DNA from 4 places in the Enterobacter mori genome. Region 1 is predicted to be linked to each of the others. Evidence: predicted binding sites of a transcription regulator. Region 1 holds the regulator's gene; each other region holds the start of a gene.
What was found. Region 1 encodes PurR, which represses purine synthesis genes. Its sites were predicted from a motif close to CANGCAAACGTTTGCNTG; they were not measured.
Positions count from the first base shown of each region.

Region 1 (3,210 bases):
GGCGTTCTGTCATCAAAAAAATGCAGATCACCCGCGAGCAGTGTCAGCAGATCGCTAACGGCTGGCGAGGCCATCTCTCCATCGCGGTGGACAATATCGTCAAGCCGGAACGGACCCGGCAAATGATCGTGGATTTCTATCGTCATTTTTCTGATGTCGAACTACGTGTCTCCCAGGAGGTGTTCAACGGCGTCTGGGATGCGCTGGCGGATGGCAGGGTGGAGATGGCGATTGGGGCAACGCAGGCGATCCCCGTCGGGGGACGCTATGCGTTTCGCGATATGGGGATGCTGAGCTGGACCTGCGTTGTCGCCAGCGATCATCCGCTGGCGGCAATGGAAGGCCCTCTCAGCGATGACACGCTGCGCAACTGGCCGTCGCTGGTGCTGGAAGATACCTCGCGCTCGCTGCCCAAGCGCATCACCTGGCTCCTGGACAACCAGCGTCGCGTGGTGGCTCCTGACTGGGAATCGTCGGCAACCTGTCTTTCTGCGGGGCTGTGCGTGGCGATGGTGCCCGTTCACTTCGCGCGACCGCGCATCGATACCGGGGAGTGGAAAGCGCTGACGCTGGAAAATCCGTTCCCGGATGCGGCCTGCTGTCTGACCTGGCAGCAAAACGACGTATCGCCTGCGATGGCCTGGCTGCTGGATTATCTGGGAGACAGTGAAACCTTGAATCGGGAGTGGCTACGGGAGCCAGCATAACTGGCCCCCGGAATGCGATTAACGGCGATAGTCGCGGAACGGACCGTCCGCCACGGAGCGGCGCTCGATGAGGCGCGGGTGAACTTCAATCGACTGGGATTCTTCACGCTTGTTGACGATCCTGTCCATCAGCATGTTGAAAGCCGTTTCGCCCAGCGAGTCTTTTGGCTGGTGAATGGTGGTCAGCGCCGGGGTGAAGAAGCGCGCGTTACGCACGTTGTCATACCCGATCACGGAAATATCCTGCGGCACCCGCAGGCCCAGCTCGTCGGCGGCGCAGAGCGCGCCCATCGCCATAATATCGCCGCCACAGAAAACAGCCGTCGGGCGATGCGGTTGGGAGACAATCTGTTGCATTGCACGGTAACCCGATTCCGGCTCAAAGTCGCCCTGAACAATCCAGTTTTCCGGCACGGTGATCAGCGCCTCTTCCATTGCCTTCATAAACCCGGCCAGACGGCCCGCACCGGTGTTGCGTTCCAGCGGACCCGGGATCACGCCAATCTCGCGGTGACCGCGTTCGATCAGATAACGACCGGCCATATAGCCGCCTTCAAAGGCATTATCGATAACGGAATCGGTGAAGTCGGCGCGCGCTTCACCCCAGTCCATGACCACCATCGGAATGTGGCGATACTCTTCCAGCATGGACAGCACGGATTCCGGGTACTCGGAACACATTACCAGCAGGCCATCGACGCGCTTTTGCGCCATCATCGACAGGTAGGCGCGCTGCTTCTCGATGCTGTTCCACGCGTTGCCCAGAATCAGGGTATAGCCTTTCTGGAAGCAGTTTTTCTCAACCGCTTCGATGATCTCGGCAAAATAGGCCGCTTCACTGCTGGTTGCCAGCAAGCCAATCGACTTGGTGTGATTCACCTTCAGGCTGCGCGCAACCGCACTTGGGGAGTAATGTAACTCCTTGATCGCCGCCCAGACGGCGTTGCGCGTCTCTTCCGCGACGAAGCGGGTTTTGTTAATTACATGTGATACGGTTGTAGTGGAAACGTTTGCGCGTTTTGCTACGTCTTTTATTGTTGCCATTCAATGTCACTCCAGACCATATCCTAAACTCCTGAAAAACTTGAAGGTAAACGTTTGCCTTCTCTCACCCTTATTACGCAATCTTGAGTTGCGACACGCCGGGAAAACGACACAGGACGTCAGGAGGGGATCAATGGCCGGTACGCTAATAAATTTAGCGTGGAATTTTGTCCTATCTTGATGAAAAGGGGAAGAGCTAAAGTGGATATCAGTTTAAATCCAGGAAGATTTTTGACGTAAACTATGTAAAAATGAGCAAACTCACTTTTCGTGGGGTGATTAAAAGGAGAAAAATTGATGAGTTCCGATCTGAAGTTTTCGCTGGTGACCACCTTTATCGTGCTGGCATTGATTGTTGCCGGTGGTTTGACGGCTGCGCTGCACTGATTTACGCGGGGGGAGAGTCCTCTCCCTCCTCATTTTCTTCCGATTGTTACCTCTCTGGCAAAAATCTTTTGCCAAAATGTTAACTTCTCAAATTTTGTGATTGATGTCATGCTTTTGACTTCTTAGTTCTGTGTCGCGTGATGACACGGCATCCGGAGTTGACTCATGAAAATCAATTTTCCTCTGCTGGCCCTGGCGATTGGCGCCTTTGGGATTGGCACTACTGAATTCTCCCCGATGGGGTTACTGCCTGTTATCGCACGGGGCGTGGACGTCTCTATTCCTGCGGCCGGGATGTTAATCAGCGCCTATGCCATCGGCGTGATGGTCGGGGCCCCACTGATGACGCTGCTGCTGTCGCACCGCGCGCGTCGCAATGCGCTGATATTTCTGATGGCGATCTTTACGCTGGGCAACGTGCTCTCCGCAATTGCGCCGGATTACACCACTTTGATGCTGTCGCGTATTCTGACCAGCCTGAACCACGGCGCATTTTTCGGTCTGGGCTCGGTTGTTGCGGCAAGTGTGGTTCCGAAGCACAAGCAGGCCAGCGCGGTGGCGACCATGTTTATGGGGCTGACTATCGCCAACATAGGCGGTGTGCCTGCGGCCACCTGGCTGGGTGAAGTGATTGGCTGGCGAATGTCTTTCCTGGCGACAGCAGGGCTGGGCGTGGTGGCGATGGTGGCGCTGTTCTTCTCCTTACCGAAAGGGAGCGCCGGTGAACGTCCTGACGTACGTAAAGAGCTGTCGGTGCTGATGCGTCCTCAGGTGCTTTCCGCGCTGCTGACCACGGTGCTGGGGGCCGGTGCGATGTTTACCCTCTACACCTATATCTCACCGGTGCTGCACGATATCACCCACGCGACGCCGATCTTTATTACCGCGATGCTGGTGCTGATTGGCGTGGGGTTCTCTATCGGAAACTATCTGGGCGGGAAACTGGCCGATCGTTCGGTGAGCGGTACGTTGAAAGGCTTTTTAACCCTGCTGATTGTCATCATGATTGCGATCCCGTGGCTGGCACGCAACGAATGGGGTGCTGCGATCGCGATGGTCGTGTGGGGCGCTG
Region 1 covers NZ_CP104285.1:1,988,033-1,991,242, forward strand. The annotation lists gene punR (DNA-binding transcriptional activator PunR) at 1-707, shown strand, start outside; gene purR (HTH-type transcriptional repressor PurR) at 726-1,751, opposite strand; gene cydH (cytochrome bd-I oxidase subunit CydH) at 2,049-2,138, shown strand; gene N2K86_RS09505 (MFS transporter) at 2,304-3,210, shown strand, end outside.

Region 2 (3,210 bases), 390 kb from region 1:
GGTATTTGCGGATGCTGTCGAATCAAACTGGTCGAGGGTGAAGTTACAGCGCTGAAGAAATCGGCGGTAGGTGATGACGGTACGATTTTATGTTGCAGTTGTGTGCCGAAAACGTCCGTCCAGCTGGAAGCTTAAACGGCCTGTTCAAGGCTGAACGAATCAACGCGCAGCTGGGGTTTCAGCCTGTCATTCATGACTTTAATCGCATCTCCTAACTGCATAACTCGCCCGGCGATGGTCACGCCGGGCTGCGCTAACAAACAGAGCGCGGCGTTTTCACCGGGTTCAACGACCAGTAAATTCACCTCTTCTGCGGTATCGCTCAGATTGACGCTTGCCGCATCGCCCGTTGCCGGGGTCCAGCTCATGCCGTGTGCAAGAAAATGCCAGCTTTTTGGCATTTGCGGTTTCAGGAAACGGATGGCCACCAGCGCATTCAGGACCAGCTCAGCGCGCTGTTCTTTTGAGAGCGTCAGGTCGCGGCATTTTTCTTCGAAGGAGAAATAAAGCGCAGCATCGTCCACGCAAAAGCCTGACGGCGAGAAAGCGTCCGGGGTTAACATTCGACGCGGAAAACGTGAACGAAACAACATGCCATTGGCTAAATCGAGCATCATTCGATCATGCTCGTCGCAAAAATACCAGCGCCAGTTATCGTCAGGTTTAATTCGCATGTGTCTCTCCCGTCCCCAAACGTCCTGTACTAAAAATGTCCTGTTTGCCGCCTCGTTTATAACACCATTAATAAAAGACTATAATGACTAAATAAGCAACAGTGACGGAATATAAAACAACCAGGGCCGGAAATAAAGCCCTGGTTGTCTGATTAGGAGAAAAGATTAGATATGAGTAACGATTTCTTTAATCAATGGCGGGCCTTTAAAAATAAAGCCGGAATAAATTTGCACCAGTGATGCCCCGGCAGCCATCTTCTCGCGGGCAGCGATAACAGAGTCGATACCGCCCACGCCAATAATGGGCAGACGTCCCTGTAATTCAGCAGACAGTGCGCGAATAATTTCCGTACTTTTTAATTGTACCGGACGGCCACTTAACCCACCCGCTTCGTCACAGTTTTTCATTCCCTGAACGAGAGAACGATCGAGCGTCGTATTGGTTGCTATCACTCCATCAATATTATGACGCACTAAACTGTCGGCAACCTGGATCAATTCTTCAATAGAAAGATCCGGCGCGATCTTAACCGCGACCGGAACATATTTATGGTGGATCGCCTGGAGTTCGTTTTGTTTATTTTTAATGGCACTCAGAAGATCGTCCAGCGCGTCGCCATATTGTAATGAACGCAGGCCTGGGGTATTGGGTGAAGAAATATTCACCGCAATATAACCGGCATAGGCATAGACTTTTTCCATACAAATCAGATAGTCATCTTTGCCCTGCTCTACCGGCGTGTCTTTATTTTTACCAATATTGATGCCTAATACGCCATCAAAATGGGATTTTTTAACGTTCTCCACCAGATGATCGACACCAAGGTTGTTGAAGCCCATACGGTTGATCAGACCCTCAGCTTCTACCAGGCGGAACAGACGCGGCTTGTCGTTACCCGACTGCGGACGCGGCGTAACGGTACCGATTTCGATGGAGCCAAACCCCATCGCGCCCAGGGCATCAATACATTCGCCATTTTTATCCAGACCGGCCGCCAGGCCCAGCGGATTCTTAAAGGTCAGGCCCATGCATTGGACAGGTTTTTCCGGCACATTTTGACGCACCAAAGCAGCCAGAGGCGTGCCTGTAATACGACGTAATTGCTGGAATGTAAATTCATGAGCGCGCTCAGGATCGAGCTGGAAAAGGGCTTTACGAACGAAGGGGTAGTACATGAACTCTCCTGGATTCCCGGTGTGCAAACCGGGAGGGGATTATGTGCGATCCCGCCCGGAAAGGGAATTGACCTGCGGCAAAAAAGTCGCGCAAAACGCAAACGTTTACTTCCACGCCGATTTCTTATGCACTTTTTCGCATTTAAATTGCAGATAAATCATTTAGTGGAATAACCCGGCGATGTCACACTCCTTAAAATTGTTATGAATGTTAGATAAAAGCAAACAATTAGTTATAAGGAGCAAACATGCGCGTCATCACCCTGGCCGGTAGTCCACGGTTCCCCTCGCGTTCCAGCGCTCTGCTGGAATATGCCCGTGAAAAACTCACTGCTCTGGATGTGGAAGTGTGCCACTGGAATCTGCATAACTTCGAACCTGAAGATTTGCTCTATGCCCGTTTCGACAGCCCCGCGCTTAAAACCCTGATCGAGCAACTCAAGGGGGCAGATGGCTTAATTGTGGCGACTCCCATTTATAAAGCCTCTTTTTCTGGCGCACTGAAAACCCTGCTCGACCTGCTTCCGGAGCGCGCGCTGGACGGCAAAGTGGTGCTGCCGCTGGCTACGGGCGGTACGGTTGCCCATTTACTGGCCGTGGATTACGCCCTGAAACCGGTGCTGAATGCCCTGAAAGCGCAGGAGATCCTGCATGGCGTTTTCGCAGATGATTCACAGGTCATCGACTATCAACACAAACCCCACTTTACGCCGAATCTGCAAACCCGCCTTGATGCCGCACTGGAAACGTTCTGGCATGCGCTGCATCGTCGGGATATCCAGGTTCCCGCTTTTAATCCGTCGCAAGGAGTCGCTCATGTTTAAGACACTGACACGCATCGGGCTGGCAGGGCTGATGGCTCTGTCGTCGCTGGCTTATGCGGCGGAAACCGCACCGGAAAGCCTGCGCATCGGCTATCAGAAAGGCAGCGTCAGCATGGTGCTGGCGAAAAGCCACCAGCTTCTGGAAAAACGCTTCCCGAACACCACATTCTCCTGGGTGGAGTTCCCTGCAGGCCCACAGATGCTGGAGGCGTTGAACGTCGGGAGTATCGATTTGGGCAGCACGGGTGATATTCCGCCTATCTTTGCTCAGGCTGCCGGGGCCGATCTGGTCTATGTGGGCGTCGAACCCGCTAAACCGAAAGCCGAGGTCATTCTGGTACCTGAAAATAGCGACATTAAAAGCGTTGCCGATCTTAAAGGCCATAAAGTAGCTTTCCAGAAAGGTTCCAGCTCACACAACCTGCTGCTGCGCGCCCTGCAAGAGGCCGGGCTTAAGTTCACCGACATTCAGCCCGTTTACCTGACGCCTGCCGACGCGCGCGCCGCATTCCAGCAGAAGAACGTGGATGCCTGGG
Region 2 covers NZ_CP104285.1:1,598,804-1,602,013, reverse strand. The annotation lists gene N2K86_RS07460 (YcbX family protein) at 1-135, shown strand, start outside; gene zapC (cell division protein ZapC) at 132-674, opposite strand; gene pyrD (quinone-dependent dihydroorotate dehydrogenase) at 840-1,850, opposite strand; gene ssuE (NADPH-dependent FMN reductase) at 2,099-2,674, shown strand; gene N2K86_RS07440 (sulfonate ABC transporter substrate-binding protein) at 2,667-3,210, shown strand, end outside.
Region 2: the regulator PurR is predicted to act here: its motif matches at 1,945-1,962, upstream of pyrD (quinone-dependent dihydroorotate dehydrogenase).

Region 3 (3,210 bases), 1.5 Mb from region 1:
TATGGGTACGTTTCGTCGGGTGACGGCTGATCGGCTCTTCTACCGTGCCGCCAGCGGTCATGTGTCCAATCGCCACCGCTTCATATTCGCGAGTAATCTCACGCAGCTGCAGCGACTCCACCAGACGGGTCTGAGCGGGAACGGTCTTCGCCACCACCATCAGGCCGGTAGTGTCTTTATCCAGACGGTGAACGATGCCTGCACGTGGGACATCCGCAATCGGCGGATAATAATGAAGAAGTGCGTTAAGTACCGTGCCGTCTGGATTCCCCGCGCCCGGATGAACAACCAGGTCGCGCGGCTTGTTGATCACCAGAATGTCATCATCTTCATAGACGATGTCCAGTGGGATATCCTGCGGCTCGAAGCGGATTTCCTCTTCAATTTCAGCATTGATGGCGACAGCTTCCCCACCTAACACTTTCTCTTTTGGTTTGTCCCAGATCTTGCCGTTTACCATCACGCGCTGGTCAAGGATCCATTCTTTTATGCGTGAACGCGAATAATCAGGGAACAATTCGGCCAAAGCCTGATCTAAGCGTTGACCGAGCTGATTTTCGGAGACTGTTGCGGTGAGTTCTACTCGTTGTGCCATAAACTGCTTCTTCGTTTAACGTTGGGTTTTACGGCTTTGCCGTTTAATATAGTGTGCTATTGTAGCTGGTCTTAATCGGGAGCAGGAACAGAGTTTCTCCCGGACAAACATTTGAGGAAAGTCAAAACGTCATGACGCGCATGAAATATCTGGTGGCAGCGGCCACGTTGAGCCTGGCTTTGGTGGGCTGCTCCGGTTCAAATGAACAGGTCCCTGACAATCCGCCGAATGAAATCTATGCGACTGCACAACAAAAGTTGCAGGACGGTAACTGGAAACAGGCGATAACGCAACTGGAAGCGTTGGATAATCGCTATCCATTTGGTCCCTATTCACAGCAGGTACAGTTAGATCTTATCTACGCGTACTATAAAAATGCCGATCTACCGCTGGCTCAGGCCACCATCGATCGCTTCATGCGTCTGAACCCAACTCATCCTAACATCGATTATGTCATGTATATGCGCGGACTGACCAACATGGCGTTGGATGACAGTGCGCTACAGGGCTTCTTCGGCGTGGATCGTTCTGACCGTGACCCGCAGCACGCGCGTGATGCCTTCAATGACTTCTCCAAGCTGGTGCGCGGCTACCCGAACAGTCAGTACATTACCGATGCCACCAAACGTCTGGTGTTCCTGAAAGATCGTCTGGCGAAATATGAATACTCCGTGGCGGAATATTATACGCGCCGTGGCGCATGGGTTGCCGTGGTTAACCGTGTTGAAGGCATGCTGCGTGACTACCCGGACACTCAGGCAACGCGCGATGGCCTGAAGCTGATGGAAAATGCGTATCGTCAGATGCAGATGACTTCGCAGGCTGAAAAGGTCGCGAAAATCATCGCCGCGAACAGCAGCAACACCTGACAGAAGCGTCAATGCAAATCGGCAGCCTCAGGGCTGCCGATTTTTTATTCATTCTGTAACACGCTGAAGCGCTTTAGCCTCAACACATCCAGTCAACTATGGCCTCAATTTTTATCTTCGACAAGGTAAATCTCACCTCTTCCTGCCCTGCCTCACAAAAAAGATTCCCTGACAAAAACCGACAAAATAACGTGATATAAATCACACATTTTGACATTAGGTTGGGTATGCTGGAATCACCAAGACGGAAAGACAAGAGGTAAAATTTATGACAATGAACATTACCAGTAAACAAATGGAAATTACTCCGGCAATCCGCCAGCACGTCGCAGACCGTCTCGCCAAACTGGATAAATGGCAAACACATTTGATTAACCCACATATCATTCTGTCCAAGGAACCGCAGGGTTTCATCGCTGACGCAACTATCAATACTCCAAACGGCCATCTGGTCGCCAGCGCAAAACATGAAGATATGTACACCGCTATTAACGATTTGATCAACAAGCTGGAACGGCAGCTCAATAAAGTGCAACACAAAGGTGAAGCCCGTCGCGCCGCAACATCGGTGAAAGACGCCAGCTTCGCGGAAGAAGTTGAAGAAGAGTAATCCTTTAAATTGAGTGTACCGCCAACGCGCCTTCGGGCGCGTTTTTTATTGACAGGGTGAAAACAGTACGGGTACTTTAACGGTATCAATCACAGGATGACTTTATGAAACACACGCAGTTCTTCTTCGCATTCTTTTTTACCTTCCCCTGACTGGGAGGCGTTTCGTCGTGTGATAAAGAATGCGAAGACGAACAACAAGGCCTCCCACAGCGGGAGGCCTTTTTTATTGATAACGATAAAACGAGACAGGCAACACTATGACACCGGAAAACCCGTTACTGGATCTGCGCGTAAAAATCAGCGCGCTGGACGAGAAATTACTGGCGCTGCTGGCAGAACGCCGCGCCCTCGCCGTCGAGGTGGGTAAAGCCAAGCTGGACTCTCACCGTCCCGTGCGGGATATCGACCGCGAGCGCGATTTACTGGAACGGTTGATTCAGCTCGGGAAAGCGCATCATCTTGATGCCCACTACATCACCCGTCTGTTCCAGCTCATCATTGAAGACTCCGTTCTCACCCAGCAAGCGTTACTCCAGCAGCATTTGAACAAAACCAACCCGCACTCTGCACGCGTCGCGTTCCTTGGTCCAAAAGGCTCCTATTCCCACCTGGCTGCGCGCCAGTACGCAGCCCGCCATTTTGAAGAGTTCATTGAGAGCGGCTGTGCGAAGTTTGCTGATATTTTCAACCAGGTAGAAACCGGCCAGGCGGATTACGCCGTGGTGCCTATTGAGAACACCAGTTCCGGCGCCATTAATGATGTCTACGATCTGCTCCAGCACACCAGCCTGTCGCTGGTTGGCGAGCTGACAATCCCAATCGACCACTGCGTGCTGGTCTCCGGCTCAACGGATTTAAGCAAAATTGAGACGGTTTACAGCCATCCTCAACCGTTCCAGCAGTGCAGCCAGTTCCTGAACCGCTATCCGAACTGGAAAATTGAGTACACCGAAAGCACCTCAGCGGCGATGGAAAAAGTGGCGCAGGCTAACTCCCCAACCGTCGCCGCGCTCGGCAGCGAAGCGGGTGGTGCGCTGTATGGGCTGCAGGTGCTTGAACGCAATCTGGCAAACCAGACGCAAAACATCACCCGTTTCGTGGTGCTGGCGCGTAAAGCTATTGATGTCTCTGATC
Region 3 covers NZ_CP104285.1:3,511,167-3,514,376, forward strand. The annotation lists gene rluD (23S rRNA pseudouridine(1911/1915/1917) synthase RluD) at 1-595, opposite strand, end outside; gene bamD (outer membrane protein assembly factor BamD) at 727-1,464, shown strand; gene raiA (ribosome-associated translation inhibitor RaiA) at 1,733-2,074, shown strand; Phe leader region at 2,178-2,303, shown strand; gene pheL (pheA operon leader peptide PheL) at 2,179-2,226, shown strand; gene pheA (bifunctional chorismate mutase/prephenate dehydratase) at 2,334-3,210, shown strand, end outside.
Region 3: the regulator PurR is predicted to act here: its motif matches at 1,618-1,635, upstream of raiA (ribosome-associated translation inhibitor RaiA).

Region 4 (3,210 bases), 270 kb from region 1:
GCGTACCGCGCTGGTGGTGAAGTTGATCCGTCCGCAGCACCGGGGACGCTTCTTCTCGATTCTGATGATGCAGGACAGCGCGGGCGCGGTGATTGGCGCGCTGCTGGGCAGTTGGCTCCTGCAGTATGATTTCCGTCTGGTTTGTGCGACCGGTGCGGTGCTGTTTATTCTCTGCGCCTTGTTCAATGGTCTGTTCCTGCCCGCGTGGAAACTGTCGACGGTGAAAGCACCGGTGCGAGAAGGCCTGGGCCGCGTTTTGCGCGACAAACGCTTTGTCACCTATGTGCTCACCCTGACGGGGTACTACATGCTGGCGGTGCAGGTTATGCTGATGCTGCCGATCATGGTTAACGACATTGCAGGAACCCCTGCCGCCGTGAAGTGGATGTATGCCATTGAGGCCTGTCTGTCATTGACGCTCCTCTACCCGATCGCCCGCTGGAGCGAGCGCCGCTTTCGTCTGGAGCATCGCCTGATGGCAGGGCTTCTGCTGATGACGCTGAGCATGATGCCCATCGGGCTCGTGAATTCGCTGCAGCAGCTGTTCATGCTGATTTGCACCTTCTACATCGGCTCGATCATTGCCGAACCCGCGCGTGAGACGCTAAGTGCCTCGCTTGCCGACGCGCGCGCGCGTGGCAGCTATATGGGGTTCAGTCGACTTGGGCTCGCCCTTGGCGGTGCGCTGGGCTATGCCGGAGGCGGCTGGCTGTTCGACGCCGGTAAAGCGCTAAGCCAGCCGGAACTGCCGTGGATGATGCTCGGCGTGGTGGGCTTTATGACCCTGCTGGCTCTGTGGTGGCAATTCAGCCAGAAGCGCAGCGCGAGCGGCATGCTCGAACCTGGCGCCTAGTTCTTCTTTCTGGCGGGCGTCCTTTCCCGCCTCAATTCTCAGTTTTTTCTGCTGGTTTCTCCCTATTCACACTGACATACTGGCGTATCAGGACAGATGCGCCGATTTTTCGTTGAGGAACATTATGAAGAAGATTGTCATTGCCGCTGCGTTAATTGTGAGTGGCCTGCTGGTAGGCTGTAACCAGCTTACGCAGTACACCGTCAGTGAGCAGGAAATTAATCAGGCGCTGGAAAAACATAATAACTTTGCCAAAGACATCGGCGTCCCGGGCCTTGCCGATGCACATATCGTCCTCAGCAATCTCGCCAGTCAGATTGGACGTGAAGAGCCGAACAAAGTCACCCTTTCCGGTGACGCAACGCTGGATATGACCTCATTATTTGGCAACCAGAAAGCCGATATTAAGCTGAAGCTCAAGGCGCTGCCGGTCTTCAACAAAGAGAAAGGGGCCATTTTCCTGCAGGAAATGGAGATCGTCGATGCGGTCGTCACGCCGGACAAAATGAAGCCGGTACTGCAAACCCTGATGCCTTATCTGAATCAGTCGCTGCGTAATTACTTTAACCAGCAACCCGCCTATGTCTTAAGCGAAGACAAGAGTAAGGGTGAAGCGCTCGCGAAAAAATATGCAAAAGGGATAGAGGTGAAACCGGGAGAAATCATTATTCCTTTCACCGATTAACCTGAAGGGCGCGGAAGCGCCTTTTTTTTCGCAGAAAAGTGTGCAAACGAAAACGTTTCCGCTTATGATTTGTGTCCGGCAAAAACAGCCATCCTTATGACTGATTCCTGACAAGCCGGAGCTTCCATGACTGCACAACCCCAGGTTCTTAAAATCCGCCGCCCTGACGACTGGCATATCCATCTGCGCGATGGCGATATGCTGAAAACCGTCGTGCCCTACACCAGCGAAATTTATGGCCGCGCGATTGTTATGCCTAACCTGGTCCCGCCAGTCACGACCGTCGATGCCGCGATGGCTTACCGCCAGCGTATTCTTGACGCCGTTCCGGCGGGGCATGATTTCACCCCGCTGATGACCTGTTACCTGACCGATTCACTCGACCCGAACGAAGTGGAACGCGGGTTTAACGAAGGCGTCTTCACCGCGGCGAAACTCTACCCGGCCAATGCCACCACCAACTCCAGCCATGGTGTGACCAGCATTGATGCCATCATGCCCGTTCTGGAACGGATGCAAAAACTGGGCATGCCGCTGCTGGTACACGGGGAAGTGACGCACGCCGAGATTGATATCTTCGACCGTGAAGCCCGGTTTATCGAAACGGTAATGGAACCGCTGCGCCAGCGTCTGCCTGCCCTCAAAGTGGTGTTTGAACACATCACCACCAAAGATGCCGCAGAATATGTTCGCGATGGCAACGATCTTATCGCCGCCACCATCACGCCTCAGCACCTGATGTTTAACCGTAACCACATGCTGGTTGGCGGCGTGCGCCCTCACCTCTATTGCCTGCCGATCCTTAAGCGCAATATCCACCAGCAAGCCCTGCGTGAACTGGTTGCCAGCGGTTTCTCCCGCGCGTTCCTGGGAACGGACTCCGCCCCGCACGCGCGTCACCGTAAAGAGGCCAGCTGCGGCTGCGCTGGCTGCTTCAACGCGCCGACGGCGCTGGCAAGCTATGCCACCGTGTTTGAAGAGATGAATGCCCTGGAACATTTTGAAGCGTTCTGCTCCCTCAACGGCCCACGCTTCTATGGTCTGCCGGTCAATGAGACCTTCATCGAGCTGGAGCGCAAAGCAAGCCAGGTGGACGACGCGATTCCGTTGACGGATGACACGCTGATCCCATTCCTGGCCGGTGAAACCGTACACTGGACGGTAAAACGTTAAAAAATCAATGCCTCTTGTTGTCAAATCCATAATATACCTGTATATATAAACAGTATATTACACAGGGGGCATTTATGCGTATTGAAGTCACCATTGCCAAAACAACCGTTCTGCCTGCTGGCGCACTCGATGCGCTGGCGGGCGAGTTATCCCGTCGTATTCACAGCACCTTTCCTGAAAATGATGGCGCCGTAACGGTACGTTACGCGGCCGCAAACAACCTCTCCGTCATCGGCGGTGCAAAAGAAGACAAAGATCGTATCAGCGAAATCCTGCAGGAAACGTGGGAAAGCGCCGACGACTGGTTCATTACGGATTAACCTTGCTCCCTCATTGTTTTGTTTTGCCGGGTCGCCCCGGCTTTTTTTGTTTTTTATCCTGGATAAGTTCAAATTATTTCAGCATCTTCTTAGAAAATCGTGAACAAGACGGTGTTTTATTGTTCGAACAATCCTAAAACGCAGAAAAATGTGTTGCCAGCTGTTTATTTTTCTCTTCG
Region 4 covers NZ_CP104285.1:1,714,243-1,717,452, reverse strand. The annotation lists gene mdtH (multidrug efflux MFS transporter MdtH) at 1-853, shown strand, start outside; gene N2K86_RS08065 (lipoprotein) at 978-1,538, shown strand; gene pyrC (dihydroorotase) at 1,665-2,711, shown strand; gene dinI (DNA damage-inducible protein I) at 2,786-3,031, shown strand.
Region 4: the regulator PurR is predicted to act here: its motif matches at 1,584-1,601, upstream of pyrC (dihydroorotase).